DNA from 3 places in the Altererythrobacter chaiwopuensis genome. Region 3 is predicted to be linked to each of the others. Evidence: predicted binding sites of a transcription regulator. Region 3 holds the regulator's gene; each other region holds the start of a gene.
The links. Region 3 encodes LexA, which represses DNA repair genes until DNA is damaged. Its sites were predicted from a motif close to GTTCCNCNCTTGTTCT; they were not measured.
Positions count from the first base shown of each region.

Region 1 (7,268 bases), on a different contig from region 3:
GTGGAGTTGACTTAATACTTCGATAATTGCGAACCTTAAAGCGCTTAAGATGCAAAGCCCTCTACTCCGCCGCCTGCGCGCCCTCACCACCAGCATCCCCGAACATGTCCGGCCCGTCATCAACAGCCTCTTCCTCATTCGCGGCTTTCGCCTTCTGGCGCTTGTCGAAGCTGGCCCAGACAGTGTTCCAATCACCCTTGGTCGCAGCCTTGGAATATTCGGTAGCGCGCTGTTCGAAGAAATTGGCGTGCTCGACCCCGTTCAATAGCGGGGCGAGCCAGGGCAGCGGGTGATCATCGATCATATAGATCGGCTGCAGGCCCAGCTGGCCCAGCCGCCAGTCCGCGATATAGCGGATGTATTTCTTGATCTCCTTCGCGGTCATGCCGGAAACCGGCCCCATCTCGAAGGCGAGATCGATGAAATTATCCTCCAGCCGCACCGATTTCTGGCAGATGTCGATGATGTCTTCCTTCACCGCCTTGGTGTAGCAATCGCGCTCGCGCACGAATTCGTGGAACAGCCGCACGATCCCTTCGCAGTGCAGGCTTTCGTCGCGCACGCTCCAGCTCACGATCTGGCCCATGCCCTTCATCTTGTTGAAGCGCGGGAAGTTCATCAGCATGGCAAAACTGGCGAACAGCTGCATCCCTTCGGTGAAGCCGCCGAACACCGCCAGGGTGCGGGCGATATCCTCGTCGGTATCAACGCCGAACAGCTGCAAATAATCGTGCTTGTCCTTCATTTCCTCATATTCGAGGAAGGCGGAATATTCGCTTTCGGGCATGCCGATGGTGTCAAGCAGATGCGAATAGGCGGCGATGTGCACCGTCTCCATGTTGCTGAACGCGGTCAGCATCATCTTGATCTCGGTCGGCTTGAACACGCGGCCGTATTTGTCGTGATAGCAATCCTGCACCTCGACATCGGCCTGGGTGAAGAAACGGAAGATCTGGGTGAGCAGATTGCGCTCGTGATCGGTGATCTTCTGCGCCCAGTCACGGCAATCCTCGCCCAGGGGAACTTCCTCGGGCATCCAGTGGATCTGCTGCTGGCGTTTCCAGAACTCGTAAGCCCAGGGGTATTCAAAGGGCTTGTAGGTCTTACGAGCTTCGAGCAACGACATCTTGTGGCCTCCGTGAATCAGTACAAACGTCAATATAGGGAATCATGGTGGCAATTCGAAGGCAAGCAGGCACGATTGGGCGGGGATAAGCCGTGCTTTTTTCGAGTCGGGCGGAGCAGGCGAATCGCGCTGCGGCGTGGGCAGCCCAAAAGCCCGGATCAGCCACTGATTCGCCCCCCTTATATCGGCGTTAACCCTTTTCCGGCCGAAGGAGGGTGGTGTTAACCATCGTGTGCCGCGGAAATCCTGCAAAAACCGTGCTTTAGGAGATGATTAACGGCCTTTCGGCTAACTTTTGGGGGTTATGTCAGCGAATCCCCCTCCTCACAGCTTCACATTGCGCGAAGAGCTTGATGCGGCACTGCTGCGCCGCACCGACTTTGACGCATGGTCGCCCGAACTCAAAGAGGCGCTGGCAAGCCATCAGAGCGGCAACGAATTCGTGCTGCTGCGCTATCATTTGCTGGTGGGGCTGGCGATCAGCGCAATAGCGCTGATGTGGGACATAATCGCGGTGCCGCAAAAGGCCGATGTCGCCATTGCCTGGCGCTTGCTCACCTCCTTGCCGTTGGCGCTGTTCGGCCTGTTCGTGCTGCGCTCGGGCGATGTCAGAAAGATCAAGCTGGTGATCGCGCTTTCGCTTGTCGGCGTGGGCGTGCTGGCCATCCATCTGGCCAGTTTCAGCTCGCCCGAGATCATGTCGCGCTATACCATGGCGACCAGTTTCCTCCTCGGGCTGGCGTGCCTGGCGCTGCCCTGCCCCCCGCAGGAGATCAAGCGGTTCGCGCTGATATTCGGGCTGGCAACCTCGATCGCCGGGCTGTGGCCCAATGCGCTGCCGCCGGGTGAACTGGGGCTCCATATCATCTTCACTGCATTGATCGGCATCCCCGCCTGGGCAATCGCGCGGCAGCACTGGAATGTCAGGGCGCGCTCGATCCTGCTCGACATGCGCGACGATCTGACGCGGCACGAGCTGGAGCAGAACAACGAAATGCTGCGCCAATTGTCGGAACAGGATCCGCTCACCGGCATGCCCAACCGGCGCAAGTTCGAACGCGTCGTGTCCGAACGGCTGGAGGGGCGGCGGCCCGATCGGGCCTGGCCGGGAAAGCTGGCAGTGATGATGATCGATCTCGATCACTTCAAGGCGTTCAACGATCGCCACGGCCACCAGGCCGGTGACCGCTGCCTGGCGATGGCGGCGGCCCAGTTGCAGGCCGTATTCCCGCGCGAATACGGTGTGCTGGCCCGCTACGGCGGGGAAGAGTTCATCGCCGCCGTGCGCGAGCGCGAGCCCGGGGAGGCTGTGAGGCTGGCCGAAACCATGCGGGCAGCGATCGAAGAGATGCTGGTGCCGGTTCGCGACACGTCAAGGCCGCTGATCACCACCAGCATCGGGATGGCGCTGGTCGCAGCCGATACAACGCTCGAGCTTGAGGACATGATCGAGGCGGCCGATGTTGCGCTTTATAGCGCCAAGCGCGCCGGGCGGAACCGGGTCGAGATCGTCGAGGTGAGCGATCAGTCCGCAGCTTTACCTCATGCGAATGCTTCGGGACGGAAGGCCTGAATGGCCAGCCGCAATGGTTGGGGCCGCTATCGTTTCGCCCGTTTCGAGCTGAACCAGCTGCCCCCTCCCAGCACGGTGATGCCGAGAAAGAAGCCGAAATCATACCAGCCGCCGGTGTTGGGCACGGCATAAACGGCGATGCCTGAATCGAACAGCGAACCGATCCAGGCGAAGGGGAACACGAACCCATGCCACAGCCCCCACCAGAAGCCGGGCACTTCGGGCCCACTGGCCACGCCCGCGTCGAGCTGCGAAGCGCAGGCAGACAGTAGCAGCAAGGCTGCCGACAGGGTCAGGATACGAACGGGTCTGGTCATGGCACGGCTCCCAGGGCGGTGTGATCCGATCCTATTCGCTGCCTTCATCCGGCACAAGAGATTGCGATCGTCGTGCGAAAACAGCGCATTTGCCGCCCTTCGCCACGAGCCGTGGCTGAGGCGGGGTGAGACGAGGACCGATCCGCCCGCTCACCCGTTGATGACATGTAACCAACTCAAAAAAGGAGGAAAAACATGTTCGAGAAGCTACGCATCAAGGAACATATGGAAGTCAGCGACGCCAAGGGCCGCCACGTCGGCACGGTCGACGAGGTAAAGGATGAGATGATCCGGCTGACCAAGTCTGACAGCATGGACGGCAAGCACCACGTGCTGCCGCTCGCGGATGTCGACAAGATTGAGGAGAACCGCGTTTACCTGAAGGAAGACGCGAAGATTCCAATCGGGCTAGGGAACAAGGCCTCGGTCGGCCTCTAGCTTCAACCTGACCAAGTCTGCCGCGCCGCAAGGCCGCAGGCAGCTGCCCCGGTTTCGCCTGTCCCCCGATATGCGCGAGACCGGGGTTTTACGTGGGCGAGCGCAAAGAGCGGTGCGGCGAGGGCGAGGAATAAGCCACAACGGCAAGCCGGCGAATGGTCATCCCAGCCATATCCAGATCAATACAACCATGCCAAGCAGTCCAACAAGTCCGGTGCGCAAATCATACCAATGGCTGTCCGGACCGAAGCGTTTTTCCAGTTCTGCCTGCGCTTCAGGCGTGCCTTCGCCAAGATCCCGATTGATTACATCGCGATCTGCATTGTCCGGGGCAATAAATCGCTGGGCACTGACGAAGAATTCGTAGAGGCTCCAGCCGACCGCGATCAGTCCCAAAGCAGCGATCCCGATGATCCCCGCGCTGTTCAATGCCCCCTCACTGGCAGGCCAGGCACTCGTCGTAATCGGTCGTCGGCAATTGATACACTGCGGCCTCGGCGGTGTTGTCCGCCTCCACCCCGCCGGCAAAGCCCGCGCGCTGGACCGATTTCGAGCGCAGGTAATAGAGCGACTTGATGCCCTTCTCCCACGCCTGGAAGTGCAGCATCATCAGGTCCCACTTGTCGACATCGGCCGGGATGAACAGGTTCAGCGACTGCGCCTGATCGATATAGGGCGTGCGATCGGCCGCGAATTCGAGCAGCCAGCGCTGGTCGATTTCGAAGCTGGTCTTGAACACCGCCTTTTCCTCTACCGAGAGGAAATCGAGATGCTGGACCGAGCCCCCCTTTTCCAGGATCGAGTTCCACACCTGGGTCGAATCCTTGCTCTTCTCGCGCAGGATTTTCTCCAGATAGGGGTTCTTGACGATGAAGCTGCCCGACAATGTCTTGTGGGTGTAGATATTGGCCGGGATCGGTTCGATGCAGGCGCTGGTGCCGCCGCAGATGATACTGATCGACGCGGTTGGCGCGATCGCCATCTTGCAGCTGAAGCGCTCCATCGCGCCCATTTCCTTGGCATCGGGGCAGGCGCCGCGTTCATGCGCCAGCAGCATGGAAGCCTCGGATGCCTTGCCCTGGATGTGCTTGAACATTTTCAGGTTCCACACCTTGGCCATCGGGCTTTCGAAGCCGATCTGCTTCATTTGCAGGAAGGAGTGGAAGCCCATCACGCCCAGGCCCACGCTGCGTTCGCGGCTGGCGGAATATTTGGCGCGCGACATCTCATCCGGCGCACGGTCGATATAGTCCTGCAGGACATTGTCGAGGAAGCGCATCACGTCCTCGATGAAATCCTTCTCGGTCGACCACTCGTCCCACTTTTCAAGGTTGAGTGAGCTGAGGCAGCACACCGCCGTGCGGTCATTGCCAAGATGGTCAATCCCGGTGGGCAGGGTGATTTCGCTGCACAGGTTCGAAGTCGAGACCTTGAGGCCCAGCTCGCGGTGATGCTTGGGCATCATCCGGTTCACCGTGTCGGAAAAGACGATATAGGGCTCACCGGTAGCCAGCCGGGTTTCAACCAGTTTCTGGAACAGGCTGCGCGCGTCAACCTTGCCGCGCACGCTGCCATCGCGCGGCGATTTCAGCTCGAACTCGCTGCCCGAACGCACCGCTTCCATGAATTCATCGGTCAGCAGCACGCCGTGATGCAGATTGAGCGCCTTGCGGTTGAAATCCCCCGATGGCTTGCGGATCTCCAGGAACTCCTCGATCTCCGGGTGCGCGATATCGATATAGCAGGCGGCCGAACCGCGCCGCAGCGAACCTTGCGAGATTGCCAGCGTCAGCGAATCCATCACCCGCACGAAGGGGATGATGCCGCTGGTCTTGCCGTTCAGGCCCACCGGCTCGCCAATGCCGCGCACATTGCCCCAATAGGTGCCGATGCCGCCGCCCTTGGAAGCAAGCCAGACATTCTCGTTCCATGTGCCGACAATGCCTTCAAGGCTGTCCTCGACCGAGTTCAGGTAACAGCTGATTGGCAGGCCGCGATTGGTGCCGCCATTGGAAAGGACGGGGGTGGCGGGCATGAACCACAGGCGCGAAATATAGTCATAAAGCCGCTGGGCATGTTCCTGATCATCGGCATAGGCATCGGCCACACGCGCGAACAGGTCCTGGAAATTCTCGCCTGGCAACAGGTAGCGGTCAATCAGGGTTTCCTTGCCGAATTCGGTCAGATTGGCGTCACGCGTTTCGTCCGTAATGACGGTGAAGCGGCGGTCATTGACCTTCTTGCTGTCCACCTGTGCGGCAGACTTGGCGGCGGCAGCCATCGCACCGGCCAGGGCTTCGCCGGCCTTCTGTGCAACCAGTTCTTCGCTGCCCTTGTCTTCGGTTTCCATCGCCACTGCCTTGGCCTTACCTTTTTCGCGGGCTGGCTGGCCCTTTTTTGCGGCTGCCCCGGCTTCCGTTTCGTTCGTATCTTCCGTGCCGTGATCCAGCCCCAATGTCGCCTCGTCGCCAGTCCTGAAATCCATCATTTGCCCCGCTTCCGTTCGCCCGTTTGATCCTCTCGCGGCACCCGCCCCTTGAATGGCGATGTTCCGCTTGTGTTCGAATCGGCGGGATCGCTCCCACCTAGCAATTTCGCGGGCCCAAGGGGGAAATAGTTTTCCCCTTTTTGCCCACAGAACCTGCGCGTTTCCCCGCGGAAGACCGAATCCTCTCTTAATCCGCAGATATGGGAACTGCGGCTAAAATGACTAGGTCTAGTAGGTGCCCCTGCGCCATGTACCACTAGATACTGAATCAGAGGCGAGTCCGGCGCAAGAGGGTAAATACCGATTCACCATGTTTGAGCGACCCGGAGGCAAGGTGTATTGCCTTGCTGCAACGCCGCGACGCATGGGAAATCCTTGGCTGGCGTGCAGCGCAAGCCCCAAAATGAATCTGGGAAAAAATTTTTGCGGGCAAAACGGGTTTACAGGACTTGTGAATCTTTCGAATCCGGGCACGCAATTTTCGAATCCGACGACTGCCCTCGAAAGCGTGAACAAGATGAATCGCATTGCCTTGAGAACATGCCTTACCGGCCCCGTCTTGCGGCGTTCGTTGAAGGTCGCATTGATTATCGGCACCCTGCTTACGGCCATCAACCAGGGCGATCTTATCATGGCCGGCCAGCAGCCGGTGATCTGGAAAGTTGCGCTGACTTATCTCGTGCCGTTCCTGGTCGCCAGCTATGGTGCCTATTCTGCGCTGGCCATGCGCGACTACTAGGGTCAGGGCCCTGGCTGCCTCACCCTAGCCTGCCGCCTGCGCATGTTCGGCAATCGCATTGGCAATCGGATCGACCAGCTCCACCGGCAGATCGTGGCCCCAGCCGGGAATGGTCTTGATTCTGGCGCCGGGAATTGCGGCCGCAGTTGCATGGCCGCATGCCACCTTGACCAGGGGATCATCCTCGCCATGCAGAACCAGCGCGGGCGCGTTTACGGACTTCAAACGTTCGGTCCGGTCCCCATCATCGATGATCGCCGCCATTTGGCGGAACAGCCCCTCGGGATAAACGGAACGGCGAACATATCCCGTCACCCGCTCACGCAGGTTCTTGGGGTCTGGCCTGAAGCCCGGGCTGCCAATTGCAGTCGCCACCATCATGCCGTGTTCAACCAGCACTTCTTCTTCCTCTGATGCCGGTCGCTTGGTCAGCGCCTCTATCGCCGCCTTGTCGGCCTGCGGAAGCTTGTGATGGCCCGTGGTCGAAAAGATGGAGGTGAGGCTGAGGACGCGTTGCGGATGCTCGATAGCCATCAATTGCGCGATCATCCCGCCCATCGAAGCGCCGACAATATGCGCGCGCTCGA
Region 1 covers NZ_JBTXJF010000001.1:1,151,284-1,158,551, forward strand. Annotated here, with positions in the region: gene ACX3VQ_RS05615 (ATP-dependent nuclease) at 1-55, opposite strand, end outside; gene ACX3VQ_RS05620 (ribonucleotide-diphosphate reductase subunit beta) at 62-1,126, opposite strand; gene ACX3VQ_RS05625 (GGDEF domain-containing protein) at 1,431-2,699, shown strand; gene ACX3VQ_RS05630 (hypothetical protein) at 2,726-3,016, opposite strand; gene ACX3VQ_RS05635 (DUF2171 domain-containing protein) at 3,212-3,454, shown strand; gene ACX3VQ_RS05640 (hypothetical protein) at 3,614-3,883, opposite strand; gene ACX3VQ_RS05645 (ribonucleoside-diphosphate reductase subunit alpha) at 3,891-5,939, opposite strand; gene nrtS (nitrate/nitrite transporter NrtS) at 6,460-6,681, shown strand; gene ACX3VQ_RS05655 (alpha/beta fold hydrolase) at 6,706-7,268, opposite strand, start outside.
Region 1: ACX3VQ_RS05645 (ribonucleoside-diphosphate reductase subunit alpha) is a predicted target of LexA. The motif match lies at 6,003-6,018, and genes of this name have one in related genera.

Region 2 (7,268 bases), on a different contig from region 3:
GCACCATCTGGCAGCAGCGGTCGCGATGGCTGGTCATCGCGCACAGCATTCATATTGGCCGCGATCGGTTCGGCTGTTGGCTTGGGCAACTTGGTCAGATTTCCTGCAGAAGCAGCGAGCAATGGCGGCGGCGCCTTTGTGCTTTTCTACATTTTTTGCATTGCCCTGATTGGTTTGCCGGTTTTGCTCTCTGAAACCCTGATCGGGCGCCACGGACAATCATCGGCAACGCAGAGCGTTCGTCGACTGGCGGTGGAATCACGCGCTTCGCCTTACTGGGAGGGTATGGCCGGGTTGGGGGTGCTTGCCGCTTTTATGATCCTGGCGTTTTACTGCGTTATTGGCGGCTGGGTGCTCTATTACATCGTGCTGTTCTTCCTCGACTTGTTCCAGTCTGGCGTGACGGGAGGGGCTTTGCAGGGCATGAGTGCCGAGCAGATCCAGGCGATTTTCCCGGCGCTTCAGGCTGACGGCTTCACTATGTCGAGCTTTGATATCGCCTTCGTGGCAATCACGCTCTACTTTGTGGCGCGCGGGGTATCTGGCGGGATTGAGGTTGTGGCGATCTGGCTGATGCCGGCTTTTTTTGCGCTGTTACTGCTTATCACCATCTACGGTGCATTCGGTGGAGCTTTCACGGACACCTTGGGATATCTTTTCACGTTTGATTTTTCCAAGCTCACCGGAGAAGTGATGCTGGCCGCCGTGGGTCAGGCGTTTTTCTCGCTTTCGCTGGGCGTGGCCGGGATGATCACCTACGGGTCCTATGTAGGACGCGACGTCAACCTGGCTGGAACCTCTACCATCATCGCATTTGCCGATACGGCTGTGGCACTGGTGGCTGGGCTTTGTATTTTTCCAATCGTTATCGCCGCAGGGCTTTCTACCGAAGGCGGGTTGGGATTGATGTTCGCGACCTTGCCACACGCGTTCCAGTCCATGCCCTTCGGTTCGGTGATCGGCCTGGCATTCTTTATCATGGTTGGTTTTGCCGCTCTCACCAGTTCGGTGGCATTGATGGAGGTTCCGACTTCCTGGGCGATGGAGAAATTCAAGACCAGTCGGGCATTGACGGCAATAACTGTGGCGACGTTGGCCGGCTTGCTTGGTGTGGCATCCGCTTATTCGCTCAACACGATGTCCGGTTTTCACCCGCTTGGCTTCATCCCGCTGTTTGAGGGTGAGGGCGTGTTCTCGGCGCTGGATAGCGTCACGGCAAAGCTGTTCATGCCGATTGGCGCCTTGCTGGTGTGCATCTTTGTGGGTTGGATTGCCGATCCCAAGCTGGTCGATAGTGAAAATGGGCTTGATGGTGCGCTGCACAGGTTATGGCGTTTTCTGGTGCGGTATCTGTGTCCTGCCGCCTTGTTGGCGATCATGGTGGCCGGCCTATCCGGTTAGTCGGTTTTATGAGCGCGTGACAAAAGTGCCGTTCCCAGGCTGAGGGCGGCCTCTTGTTTGGCCAGGCGATTGCGAATCATCGCGCAATAGAACATAAAGCGAACAAATGAGTCGTTCGATTATGTTCAACCCTGCTCTCTCTATCTCTGGAAAGCTTGCCGTCAGCGGTGCGAGCGAAAGCGCTGCGGCGCTGGTCCGCACCAATCTGCCGCGCTGGCGGCCAGGGCTTGCGGCGCCTTGCCATAGCGAAATCTTTGCAAATAGTGACGAGGCGAGCGGGGCGGGGCTGGCTCTGGCGCTGGCACGCGATGCGATGAAGGTGGCAGCAAACCATGCCTCTCCGGCACAGGAGGACCGCCGCCAGGTGCTGTGGGTGCAGGACAGGGCGGCGGTGCGTTTGACCGGGAGACCCTATACTCAGGGCCTCCCGCCCGAGCTGCGCCACAGGTTGATCCATGTCGAGGCGAAGAGCTGCGAGGATGCGCTGTTCGCGCTGGAAGAGGGGCTGCGCTGCCGTGACCTGGCCTTTGTGCTGGGCGAGATTGTCGGCAATCCGCGCGCGCTCGGTTTCACCAGTTCGCGCAGGCTAAGCCTGGCAGCGGAAAAGCATGGCGTGCCGCTATGGCTGCTGCGGCTCGATGCGCAGGCAGACCTTTCTTCCGCGCGGATGCGCTGGAGGGTTGCTGCGTACCCTTCGCCGCCCCCGCGCTGGAACGCCGAGGCACCGGGTCACCCGGCCTGGCGGGCAGAGCTGTTCCGTGCGCGCTCGCACCCCACCGGAGAATGGAGCCTGAGCGATGACGGCAACACCCTCATTGCCAGTCGACCGCGCAGCAGCCCCGCAGGGGCCGCCACGCCGGATCATGTCGATCTGGTTGGCACAGTTCGCAGTCGATCGCTGGCGGCTCTCTAACGGTTTCACGCGCGGCGGAGTTGCAGACGCGGCGCCCACCGTATTGATTGCCGAGACTGCACATGGCCCTCGCATCGCCGCTGTCAACCATGCCGGGCGGGAAGCCGGGGCGCGTTCCGGCATGATGCTGGCCGATGCGCGCGCACTGTGCCCCGGGATCAAGGTTGCTCCGTCCGATCCGGCGGGAGATCTCGCCTTGCTCGAAAAGCTGGCGCTGTGGGCGCGGCGTTGGGGTCCGTGGAGCGCACTTGACCCGCCTGACGGGCTGATCGTCGATATTACCGCGGTGGCGCATCTGTTCGGTGGCGAGCGGCGCCTGATCGCTGATGCCATGGCAGCATTCGCCGCGCGGGATCTTTCCGCGCGTCTGGCGATCGCCCCCACTGCCGGGGCAGCCTGGGCGCTGGCGCATTACGGGCCGGATGGCGCGATCCTGGGTCCGGATGACGATGCTGCGATGCGCCTTGCCGAACTGCCGGTGGCGGCACTGCGGCTCGACCCCGACGTGCTCACCGTGCTGCGCCGACTTGGCCTCAAGCGGTTGGGCGAGCTCGGCGGGGTGGGGCGCGACGCGCTGCAGCGCCGCTTTCGCAACCGCAAGGCGCCCTCTGCCAACCCGCTGCTGCGGATGGATCAACTGCTCGGCCGGGTTCCCGAACCGCTGTTGCCAGTGGTGCCGCAGCACGCGCCACTGGTCGAACGGAGGCTGATGGAGCCGATCCGCCACCGCGACCTGTTCGATCAGGTGCTGCGTGACCTCGCCGCCGACATGGCGCGCGAGCTGGAAGGGCGGGGGCAGGGTGGGCGGCGGCTTGAGCTGGCGCTATGGCGGGTCGATGGCGAAGTGATCATTCGCGCGATCGAACTGTCCGCAGCAACCCGCGATCCTGCGCATATCTGCCGCCTGTTTGCCGCCAGGCTTGATGGCGTGGATGCCGGTTTCGGGATCGAATTGCTGCGCCTGCGGGCCAGCTGGATCGAACCCTTGGCATTGGCACAGCGCGATATCGAGGATGCCGCCGAAGCGCACGGCACCTCGCTCAGTACCTGCATCGACCGGCTGATGGTTCGCCTTGGCGCGGGCGCAGTGCGCCGCCCAGTGCCGTATGCCAGCCACTTGCCCGAACGCGCGCAGCGCTGGCAGTTACCACTGCAGCCTGAACCTGCCAGTCAGGGCGAACTGGCGTTTCACCAGCGCCCACTCAAGCTGCTCGACCGGCCTGAGGCGATCGCGGTGCTTTATGCCACGCCTGACGGCTATCCACGCGCGTTCCGTTGGCGCGGTACAGTCTGCGAAGTCGTGCGGATGGAAGGGCCCGAACGGATCGCGCCTGAATGGTGGCGCGAACGCTCGAACGCGCGTCTGCGTGATTACTACCGGATAGAGGACGAACGGGGGCGGCGATACTGGATCTATCGCCAAGGGCTGGTGGGTGACGGGCGCGGCGGTTTGCCCCTCTGGTACTTGCAGGGGCTTTATAGTTAATTGCCATACTACAATAAAGAAATGGAAACTGCCGATAGAGTTTTATTTACCAATTTCCGTCATGATACACGCATGAAAAAGATCGCATCATCCCGCTCATCCGAACGCAAGCTGCTTGAGATGTTGGTCAAGGGTCGTTCGCGCTCTCGCCCTCTTTATGTCGAAGTGATCGATGTTTCGGAAGGCGGGTGCAAGGTCAAGGGAAGCCCTGGCTTTGCCGAAATAGGTGAAAGCATTCTGCTGCGGATCAAAGGAATCCATACTCCGGTAGGCAAATTTGTTTGGGTCGACGGTAAATATGCGGGTATCGCGTTTGATGGCAAGATGCACCCGGCGGTGATTGAGCACCTCTACAGTGAACGGCTCAGGCAGAAGAAAGCGCAGGGCAGGGGCGAAAAGGCTGCCTGATTTCGGTGTATCGTCGGGCCCACTGCCCATTGAAATCCCAGCTAGGAACATATAGTGAACATAGAGTCGACCTGGTAATTACACCAGTCGCCCTGTGATCTATGCCCGATGTACCGCTGACCCCTGCCAAACGCCGGATCGAGCTTGATCCTGATACGATCGAGCTTCCCCGGCGCGCACCATTTGTCGAGCTGGGACTGGCAAGCTGTTTCACCTTCCTGCGCGGGGCATCGGATGCAGTCGATCTCGTGACTCGCGCCCGCGCGCTTGGCTATGACGCCGTGGGAATTGCCGACGCCAATTCCATGGCCGGCGTGGTGCGGGCCCATACCGAGGCGAAAGCACTCAAGTTGCGCCCGGTAATCGGCACACGGATCGAAACGGTCGAGGGGCTAACCTTCCTTGCCTATCCGCAGGACCGTGCCGCCTATGGGCGTCTGTGCCGGTTGCTCAGTGCCGGACGGATGACCACGCTCGAGGGTGAATGGCAGGGCAAGGGCGCGTGCGAGATTTCACTGCCCCTGCTTGCTGAACACAGTGAGGGCGTGCAGCTGATCCTGCTGCCGCCTGCCAACCTGGAGGTGAAGTGCCCGGTGCCCGCATGGGCAAACAATGTGGTCGCGCTTGACGGTCGCGAACTGCCGGAGACGGTTTCAGGGCGATTCATCGATCTGTTGCCGCATCTTGTGGCCGGGCTGCCCACCCTGCGCCACCTCGCCGCGAGCTATCTCTATCGCGGCGATGATGTGGCGCGGATCACCCGGCTTGATGCGTTGGCACGCGAGAACGGCCTCACCCTGCTGGCCACCAATGACGTGCATTACGCCACGCCTGACAAGCGTCCGCTGCAGGATGTGATGACGGCGATCCGGCACAAGACCACGGTTGCGCAGGCAGGACATCTGCTTGCCGCCAATGCCGAACGCCATCTCAAATCGCCCGCGGAAATGCAGCGTCTGTTCGCGCGCTGGCCGTATGCGATTGCTGCCGCGCGCGAGGTGGCTGATGCCTGCCGTTTCAGCCTCGACGAGCTGCGCTACGAATACCCCGAAGAGATCTACCCTGACGGCATGACGCCGCAGCAATATCTCGAAGGTGAAACCTGGAAGGGGGCGAGGGGGCGCTATCCCGAAGGCATTCCCGAGAACGTCGACAATACATTGAAACGTGAGCTTGGGTTGATCGCCAAGCTCGATCTCGCGCGCTATTTCCTCACCATCAAGGGCATCGTCGATTACGCGCGCTCGGTCGATCCGCCGATCCTGTGCCAGGGGCGCGGCAGTGCCGCCAATTCGGCGGTGTGTTATTGCCTCGAGATTACCAGCGTCGATCCGGCCAAGCACCAGTTGCTGTTCGATCGCTTCATTTCGGAAGAGCGCAAGGAGCCGCCCGATATCGATGTCGATTTCGAGCATGAGCGGCGCGAGGAGGTGATCCAGTATATCTATCGCAGATATGGTCGCCACCGCGCAGGGCTATGCGCGACGGTGATCCATTACCGCCCGCGCATGGCAATCCGCGAGGTCGGCAAGGCGATGGGGCTGAGCGAGGATGCTACCAGCGCGCTCGCACGCACCATATGGGGCAGCTATGGCCGCGAGATCGGTGAGAAGCATGTCGCTGAAACCGGCATGGACATCAGTGATCCGCACTTGCGCCGCGTAATCAAGCTGGCCGAGCAGATAATCGGCATGCCGCGCCATCTCAGCCAGCATGTCGGCGGCTTCATCCTCACGCAGAACCCGCTTACCGAAACCGTGCCGATCGGTAATGGCGCCATGCCCGATCGCAGCTTCATCGAATGGGACAAGGATGACATCGAAGCGCTCGGCATCCTCAAGGTCGATGTGCTGGCGCTGGGCATGCTCACCTGCATCAGGAAATGCTTTGACCTGCTGGAGATGCATCATGGCCGCGCACTGACACTCGCCACTGTGCCGCGCGAGGATATGGAAACCTACGCCATGCTGCGCAAAGGGGATTCGCTTGGCGTGTTCCAGGTTGAAAGCCGGGCGCAGATGAACATGCTGCCGCGACTGCGACCGCGCGAATTCTATGATCTGGTGATCCAGGTCGCGATTGTCCGGCCCGGCCCGATCCAGGGGGACATGGTGCACCCCTATCTCAAGCGGCGGCGCGGTGCGGAAGCGGTGGAAATTCCGGCTCCGGCGCCCGAACACGGCCCGCCTGACGAGCTTTCCAGCATCCTCGCGCGCACGCTTGGGGTGCCGATCTTCCAGGAACAGGCGATGAAGATCGCGCTCGACGCCGCGAAATTCACCGGTGCCGAAGCCAACCGGCTGCGCAAGGCGATGGCAACCTTTCGCAGCCGAGGCATGGTGCACGAGTTGGAGGATATGATGGTGGGGCGGATGGTCGCGCGTGGCTACGATCCCGATTTTGCCATGCGCTGCTTCAACCAGATCAAGGGCTTCGGCGAATATGGCTTCCCGGAAAGCCACGCAGCAAGCTTCGCGCATCTGGTCTATGTCTCAAGCTGGCTCAAATGCCATTTCCCGGCTGCCTTCGCCTGCGCGCTGCTCAATTCGCAGCCGATGGGCTTCTATGCCCCGGCTCAGATCGTGCGCGACGCGCGCGAACACGGCGTGCAAGTGCTGCCTGCCGATGTGAACCATTCGATGTGGGACAACACGCTGGAGAAGGCGGGCACGTTGGCCCTGCGCCTCGGCCTCAGGCAGATCGACGGGCTGCCTGAACATGTCGCTGCCGCACTGGTGGCAAGCCGCGAGGCGGGCGGGCCTTTCCGCGACATCGCCGATCTGCGTGCGCGGGCGGGATTGTCTCCGGCGCATATCGAACGGCTTGCCAGCGCGGATTGCTTTACCTCGCTTGGGCTATCGCGGCGGCAGGCGCTATGGGATGCCCGCAGCCTGATCGCCGCACCTGACTTGCCGCTGTTCAAGGCGGCAGCCGAGCGTGACGAGGGCGCGGAACAGGCGCGCACGCAATTGCCGCAAATGCCATTGAGCGAAGAGGTGGTGGCCGATTACCAGACCACGCGCCTTAGCCTGAAGGCGCATCCGATGGCTTTCCTGCGTG
Region 2 covers NZ_JBTXJF010000001.1:168,020-175,287, reverse strand. Annotated here, with positions in the region: gene ACX3VQ_RS00845 (sodium-dependent transporter) at 1-1,401, shown strand, start outside; gene ACX3VQ_RS00840 (ImuA family protein) at 1,508-2,314, shown strand; gene ACX3VQ_RS00835 (DUF6504 family protein) at 2,199-3,800, shown strand; gene ACX3VQ_RS00830 (hypothetical protein) at 3,822-4,208, shown strand; gene ACX3VQ_RS00825 (error-prone DNA polymerase) at 4,310-7,268, shown strand, end outside.
Region 2: ACX3VQ_RS00825 (error-prone DNA polymerase) is a predicted target of LexA. The motif match lies at 4,253-4,268, and genes of this name have one in related genera.

Region 3 (7,268 bases):
CGGGCTTTTACGGAACAGGAAGGCGGCACCTTCGGCCAGTTCCATCATGCTGCGCGCGCGCACCTTCAGCACCGGCATGGCCCGGGTCAGCAGGTCAATATCGACTTCGCCTGCGATCATCGGCGCGCAAATCCGGGCCAGACGCGCATCATCGGCCTCGCGGATGTAATGCCCGTTGAGGTTTTCGAGCTTCTTGAGGTCGAAGCGCGAGGCGCTTTTGCCGACACCGTCGAGATCGAACAGCTCGATCGCTTCCTCGCGGGTAAACTCCTCGCGGTCTCCATGTCCCCAGCCAAGCCGCAACAGATAGTTGAACAAGGCTTCCGGCAGTATCCCCATTTCGTCGCGATAGGCGTCCACGCCCAGCGCGCCATGACGCTTGGACAGCTTGGCGCCATCCGAGCCATGGATCAGCGGGATATGCGCATAGATCGGATCGCCCCAGCCGCCTTCAATCTGCTCCATCGCGCGATAGATTGGCAGTTGGCGGAAGGCGTTGTTCAAATGATCGTCACCGCGGATGATGTGAGTCACGCCCATATCGCGATCATCGACCACGGCGGCGAGCATATAGGTGGGTGTGCCGTCAGCGCGCAGGATGATGTAATCGTCAAGCTCGGCATTGCGGACTGTCACCTGGCCCTGGACCTGGTCAGCGATGGTGGTTTCGCCGTCCTCTGGCGTTTTCAGGCGGATCACGAAAGGCGTTCCGGCGGGTGCATCGGAGGGGTCGCGGTGGCGCCACCGGCCATCATAGCGGATCGGCTGCCTGGCGGCGCGCTGGGCCGCGCGCATCTCTTCCAGTTCTTCCTGGGTGGCATAACATTTGTAGGCAAAGCCGTGTTCGAGCAGCTTCTCAGCAACTTCGACATGACGCGAGCCCCGCTCTGACTGGTAAACAATGTCGTCGTCATAATCGAGGCCAAGCCAGTCCAGCCCATCGAGAATCGCGTCAATTGCTTCCTGGGTGGAGCGCTTGCGATCAGTGTCTTCGATCCTGAGCAGCGCCTTGCCGCCATGATGCCGCGCGAAAAGCCAGTTGAACAGCGCAGTTCGCGCGCCGCCGATATGCAGGAAACCAGTGGGGGAGGGGGCAAAGCGGGTAACCACTGCGCCTGCCTGTGCCCCGCTTTCGCTTGCCATAAGTCTTTGTTTCCTTTCCACTGCCTTGATGGCGATATCTTACCCGCCTGTGGTGCCTATCGGGGGCGGTGCCGACAGCGGCGATGCTGCATTGCAGCGCCATTGGCGCATGGCGCCGCGCTTGTCCAGCGTGGCGGAACTCGCCGATCGGTTCCTGGCCAGCTCTGGCTTCGACCGTGCGCCATGGCTCACGGTCGCATTTGCGATGGGCATTGCGTGCTGGTTCGTGCTTGCGGGGCCATGGCAATGGAGTGCGGCAGTGGGTGCCGGGCTGATCGCAGCCCTGTCGGGAGCGGCATTGTGGCAGGACAATCGCGGCGTGTCAGGCAGGCCGCATTTGCGACAGGCGCTGATTTCGCTCGGGCTATTGTTCGCCGCCGGAATTGCGGTGATCTGGATGCGTTCGGAGATCGCCGGTGCTGAGCCGATCGAGCGCCCCAGGGTCGAGCTGTTGCAGGGCTATGTCCTTGAACGTGAGGACCGCGCGGCAGAGGGTCGCATCCGGCTGACCTTGGCGGTGCGCGATGCCGAAACCGCCCAAGCTCGCAAATTTCGGATCAATGTGCCGCTCGATCAGGCCCGCGACGAAATGGCGGAGGGGGCAGTGGTGAAGCTGCGCGCGCGGCTGATGCCGCCAGCTTCGCCAATGCTCCCCGGTAGTTATGATTTCGCCCGAGCAGCCTGGTTCCAGGGTCTTTCTGCAACCGGCAGTGCCATTGGTGAGGTGGAGGTGATTGCTTCGGCCCAGCGCTCGCAACACCTCAAGGCCGTGCAGCGCGCACTGGCCGGGCATGTGCGCGGTGAGCTTGGCGGGCCTGCCGGTACCATTGCCGCCGCATTTGCCAGCGGCGATCGCGGGGCCATATCGAACGCTGACGAAGAGGCCATGCGCGACGCGGGGCTCACCCACCTGCTGTCGATCAGCGGCCTGCATGTCAGCGCAGTTATCGCTGCCGCATATTTACTGGCGTTGAAGCTGCTGGCGCTGTGGCCAGCGCTGGCTCTGCGCTTTCGGTTGCCGATTGTCGCGGCAGCGGCCGGGGCGCTGGCGGGGATCGGCTATACCTTGCTCACCGGGGCCGAGGTGCCAACGGTGCGCAGCTGCATCGGTGCCCTTCTGGTGCTTTTGGCGCTGGCACTGGGCCGCGATGCACTGTCGCTGCGGATGGTGGCTACGGCTGCTTTTGTCGTGCTGCTGATGTGGCCTGAATCGCTTGTCGGTCCCAGTTTTCAGATGAGCTTTGCCGCTGTTCTGGCGATAGTGGCGTTGCATGATGCCGGGCCGGTGAAGGCTTTTCTCGCGCCGCGCGAGGAAGGCTGGTTGGCGTGGGTTTCGCGGCGCGGGTTGATGCTGCTTGTGACCGGCCTGGTGATCGAGATTACGCTGATGCCGATCGTGCTGTTTCACTTTCATCGAGCTGGAGTTTATGGAGCCTTCGCCAATGTGGTTGCCATCCCACTGGTTACGCTTGTTTCGATGCCGCTGATCGCCATTGCGCTGTTGCTCGACCTGATGGGCCTGGGGGCTCCGGTATGGTGGCTGGCAGGCAGATCGCTCGATTTGTTGCTGGCTATTGCGCACTGGACGGCAGCGCAGCCCGGCGCGATCAAGCTGATGCCGCAAATGAGCGGGCCGACTTTCGCGCTTTATGTCGCGGGTGGATTGTGGCTGGCGCTGTGGCGAGGGCGCAGGAGGCTGGCTGGCTTGGTGCCGGTGGCGATTGCGACGCTGTTGCTGATGATCACGCCGGTTCCCGATGTGCTTGTTTCGCGTGACGGGCGGCATGTCGGGATCACCATGTTCGATGCGGATGGCAACAAGAGCCGGTTGGCGAGCTTGCGCCACAGCCGATCCGAATATGCGCGCGACAACTTGCTCGAACTGGCGGGAGTGCAGGGCGAACCGGTGACGATCGAACACTGGCCGGACGCGCGATGCAGCCGGGAATTCTGCTCCGTGTTGATCAATCGCGGCGGGCGTAGCTGGAGCCTGCTCCTTTCCCGCAGCAATCTGCGGGTGGAAGAGCGCGCGCTTGCTGCCGCCTGCGAGCGCGCCGACATTGTTGTGGCAGATCGCTGGCTTCCCGCATCATGCCGCCCGCGTTGGCTCAAAGCGGACAAGCGCTTTCTGGAGCAGTCAGGCGGCCTCACGATAATGCTTGGCCGGCGCGAGATACAGACCGTGGCCGAGCATCAGGGGCAGCATGGCTGGTGGCGCGCCGGTGCCGGGGATTGAGGGGGACAAGGCCCGGCGCGCAATCTCATCCCTAGTGATAACGACGCAAGAGCCCTGCAAGCTTGCCCTGCACCACAACCTCATGCGGAGCATAGATCTGCGGGTCATAGGCGCCATTGGCAGGATCGAGACGGATCATCCCGTTTTCGCGCCGCAGATATTTGAGCGTAGCTTCCTCGTTGCGGATCAGAGCCACCACGATTTCACCATCGCGCGCGGTATCGGTGCGCCGCACCAGCGCATAATCGCCGTCGAAAATCCCGGCCTCGATCATCGAATCGCCTGAAACTTCGAGCGCGTAGTGCTCGCCCGGGCCGAGCAGCGCCGCGGGAACCGGCATGCTAGAACGGCCTTCCAGGGCTTCGATCGGTGCGCCCGCCGCGATGCGGCCGTGCAGCGGCACTTCGATCACGTCATTGGCAGCTTCCGGCGCGGTCGATGCGGGGCTGGCCGTGCGCGCAATGACAGCATTCGCCATGACGCTGCGCCCTGTGGGGGTAGAATTCTCCGGCATCCTGATGACTTCAAGCGCCCGCGCGCGATTGGCCAGCCGGCGGATGAAGCCGCGTTCCTCAAGCGCCGAAATCAGGCGGTGCACGCCCGATTTGCTCTTGAGATCGAGCGCTTCCTTCATTTCCTCGAAACTTGGCGAGATGCCGGTCTCTTCAAGCCGTTGCTGGATAAACCGGATCAGTTCGTGCTGCTTTGCCGTCAGCATGGCGAAAACCTCCCTTGGCCGCCTGTCCTGCGTTCCCATAAACATGGTGAACGAATGAGGAACAATTAGGCAACACGATTCGGTAAGTCAAGCAATTCCGCCATTTTCAAGCAGGATAACCGGAACAGACGTTCCTGCTTCGATCCGGCCACCGTTCGGCGCACGATCGATCAGGCAATTTGCGTTGGCAAGTGCGCCCAGCGCGGACGAGTCTTGCGAATCGTCAAGCGTAACGTGCTTGCCATCCCAGCGGGCGCGCAGGAATTCATGGCGTGTGCCAACCGCTGGCAATTCGCATCCCGATGGCAGCAGCGCCCTTCGCGGCATGGGGTCAGCGGCTCCCATCGCGGCGCGGATCAGCGGCAGCACGAACAGGAAGCATGTAACGAAGCTCGACACCGGATTGCCTGGCAGACCGAAAATCACCTGCCTGCCATTGCTGCGCTCGCGGGTTGCCACCATGATCGGCTTGCCCGGCTTCATCGCGACTTTCCAGAAATCGATCTTGGCGCCCCAGGCCGCAAGAGCAGGGCGCATCAGATCGTGATCTCCAACCGAGGCGCCGCCGGTGGTCACCAGGAGATCAGCGCCCTCAGCTTCGGCCAGCGCGTTTGCCAGCGCATCGGCGTCATCCGGCACCGGGCCAAGCCGCGTTACCCGGCAGCCGAGCGCCTTGAGCATTACCGCGATCATCGCGCCATTGCTGGCCGGGATCTGGTGCTCAGCGCAATCCATCGGGTCAGCGACCAGTTCATCGCCGCTGTCGAGCACTGCCACCGATGGCGCGCGGCGTATCTCAAGCTCGGCGTGGCCAGCGCTCAGCGCAAACGCAAGCTGGGCGGGGCCAATTCTGGTTCCGGCGCAAACTACGACATCCCCTTCGTCGAAGTCGGAACCGCGTTGGCGAACGTGACGCAGTGGATCGGGAAAATCCTCCACACATGAGACAGTCTCGCCTTCGACCTTCGCATTTTCCTGGATCAGCACACGATCCGCACCAGCGGGCATATGCGCCCCGGTTGAAATGCGCACGGTTTCGCCAGCTTCAAGCGCACGAGCGAAGGGTGCCCCCGCGCGGCTTTCACCCACCAGGCGCCATGGCCCGGCTGCGTCGCCGCCAATCGCATAGCCATCCATGGCCGAAAGGTTGGCCGATGGCTGAGTTCGCCGCGCTCGCAAGTCATGCGCGAGATAAAGGCCGACCGCATCCTCACACGAAATCCGCCTCACCGGCATGGGTTGCACCAGCGCCAATACCCGGGCCTGCGCTTCTTCAGGGGTAAGCATTGCGGCCATCATTAATCTGCGGTCCAGATGCCTGACTTGCCGCCGCGCTTCTCAAGCAGGCGAACCTCGCCGATCACCATCCCCTTGTCGAGCGCCTTGGCCATGTCATAGATTGTCAGCAGCGCGGTGGAAGCGGCCACCATTGCTTCCATCTCCACGCCGGTCTTGCCGGTCAACGTAGCTACTGCGGTTACCCGCACGCCGTTATCTTCAAAGGCAAAGTCGATATTGACGGCATCCAGGCTGAGCGGGTGGCACAGCGGGATCAATTCGCCGGTTCTCTTCGCCGCCATGATCCCCGCTATCCTTGCAGTGCCCAGCACATCGCCTTTCGGCGCATCGCCCGCCTTGATCGCCGCGAGCGCGCTTGCGCTCATGCGAATGACGCCCCCCGCGCGCGCCATGCGCTCGGTCGCCGGTTTGGCCCCCACATCGACCATGCGCGCATTACCGCTTTCATCGAGATGGGTCAGGCTATTGCTCATACGCTCTTCAATCCCTTGGCGAATCGAAACCCTACAGGATGGAACACATGGAACACAGTCCTGAGGAATGAAAATCGGGCGCTGATGACAGGGCTTGCAAGCCGGGTTTTGCGAGAGGGGATCGACAGAACATGTCGCTGCTTATGCCGCAGATCCAGATTGTAGGACAGTCCAGGGTCAGGACCCTAGCCTTGAAGCAGCGCCCGCGTGGCCGCTTCGACATCATCCTGCCGCATCAGGCTCTCCCCGACCAGGAAAGAACGCACGCCTGAATTCGCCAAACGCGTGCAATCGTCATGGCTGTTGATCCCGCTTTCACTGACGAGCAATGTGCCTGGCGGTGCGAGTGAAGAAAGCCGTTCGGTCGTAGAAAGATCAGTCTTGAAAGTCTTCAAATCGCGATTGTTGACGCCGATCAGCCGTGAGGCGAGCCGGGCGGCGCGCTCCATCTCGGCCTCGTCGTGTACCTCGACCAGCACATCCATGCCGCGTTCAATTGCCGCAGCTTCGATCTCTGCCATTTCAGCGTCGCCAAGCGCAGCAACGATGATCAGGATCGCGTCCGCGCCGATGCTGCGGGCTTCGGCCACCTGCCACGGGTCGACCAAGAAATCCTTGCGCAGAACCGGCAGGTCGCATGCTGCGCGCGCCGCCTTGAGGTAATCCTCATGGCCCTGGAAATAGGGCGCATCGGTCAGGACAGAGAGGCATGCGGCGCCGCCGGCCTGATAGGCGCGGGCGTGCTGATCAGGTTGGAAATCCTCGCGGATCAGGCCCTTGGAAGGCGAGGCTTTCTTGACCTCTGCGATCAGCGCAAAACCACCGACAGACTTGATGCGCAGCGCTGCTTCAAAGCCGCGCGGTGCGCTTTGCCCGGCGGCGAGATGGTCGAGCGCGGTGACCGAGGATTCGGCGCGCCTTTGCGCAACCTCGATCCGCTTGGTGGCGCAGATTTCCTCAAGCTTGTTCATCATTTTCCTCGTCATTCCCGCGTATGCGGGAATCCAGATTGCGAGGGGAACGGTTCCGCTGTGGATCCCCGCTTTCGCGGGGATGACGAACAGCGAGTGTAATTCGTCATCATTTTGCCATCTCGATCCAGCGCGCCAGCAGCGCCGCCGCCTTGCCGCTGTCGAGCGCTTCGGCCGCCATGGCCGCGCCTTCGACCCAGTCTTCGACCTTGCCCGCAACCATCAGGGCCGCTGCGGTATTGAACTTGACGGTTTCGCGATAGGCACCCGGCTCGCCTGCCAGCAAGGCGGCGAGTGCCTTTGCGTTATGGGCCGGATCTCCGCCGCGAATAGCTTCAAGCGGCGCGTGCTCCAGCCCGGCCATTGTCGCATCCACACGCCGCATTTCGAAATCATTGCCGGTTACGTCGGCCAATTCGTTACCCCCG
Region 3 covers NZ_JBTXJF010000003.1:278,088-285,355, forward strand. Annotated here, with positions in the region: gene gltX (glutamate--tRNA ligase) at 1-1,143, opposite strand, end outside; gene ACX3VQ_RS12790 (ComEC/Rec2 family competence protein) at 1,172-3,379, shown strand; gene lexA (transcriptional repressor LexA) at 3,411-4,097, opposite strand; gene ACX3VQ_RS12800 (molybdopterin molybdotransferase MoeA) at 4,185-5,384, opposite strand; gene moaC (cyclic pyranopterin monophosphate synthase MoaC) at 5,396-5,869, opposite strand; gene trpC (indole-3-glycerol phosphate synthase TrpC) at 6,055-6,843, opposite strand; gene trpD (anthranilate phosphoribosyltransferase) at 6,950-7,268, opposite strand, start outside.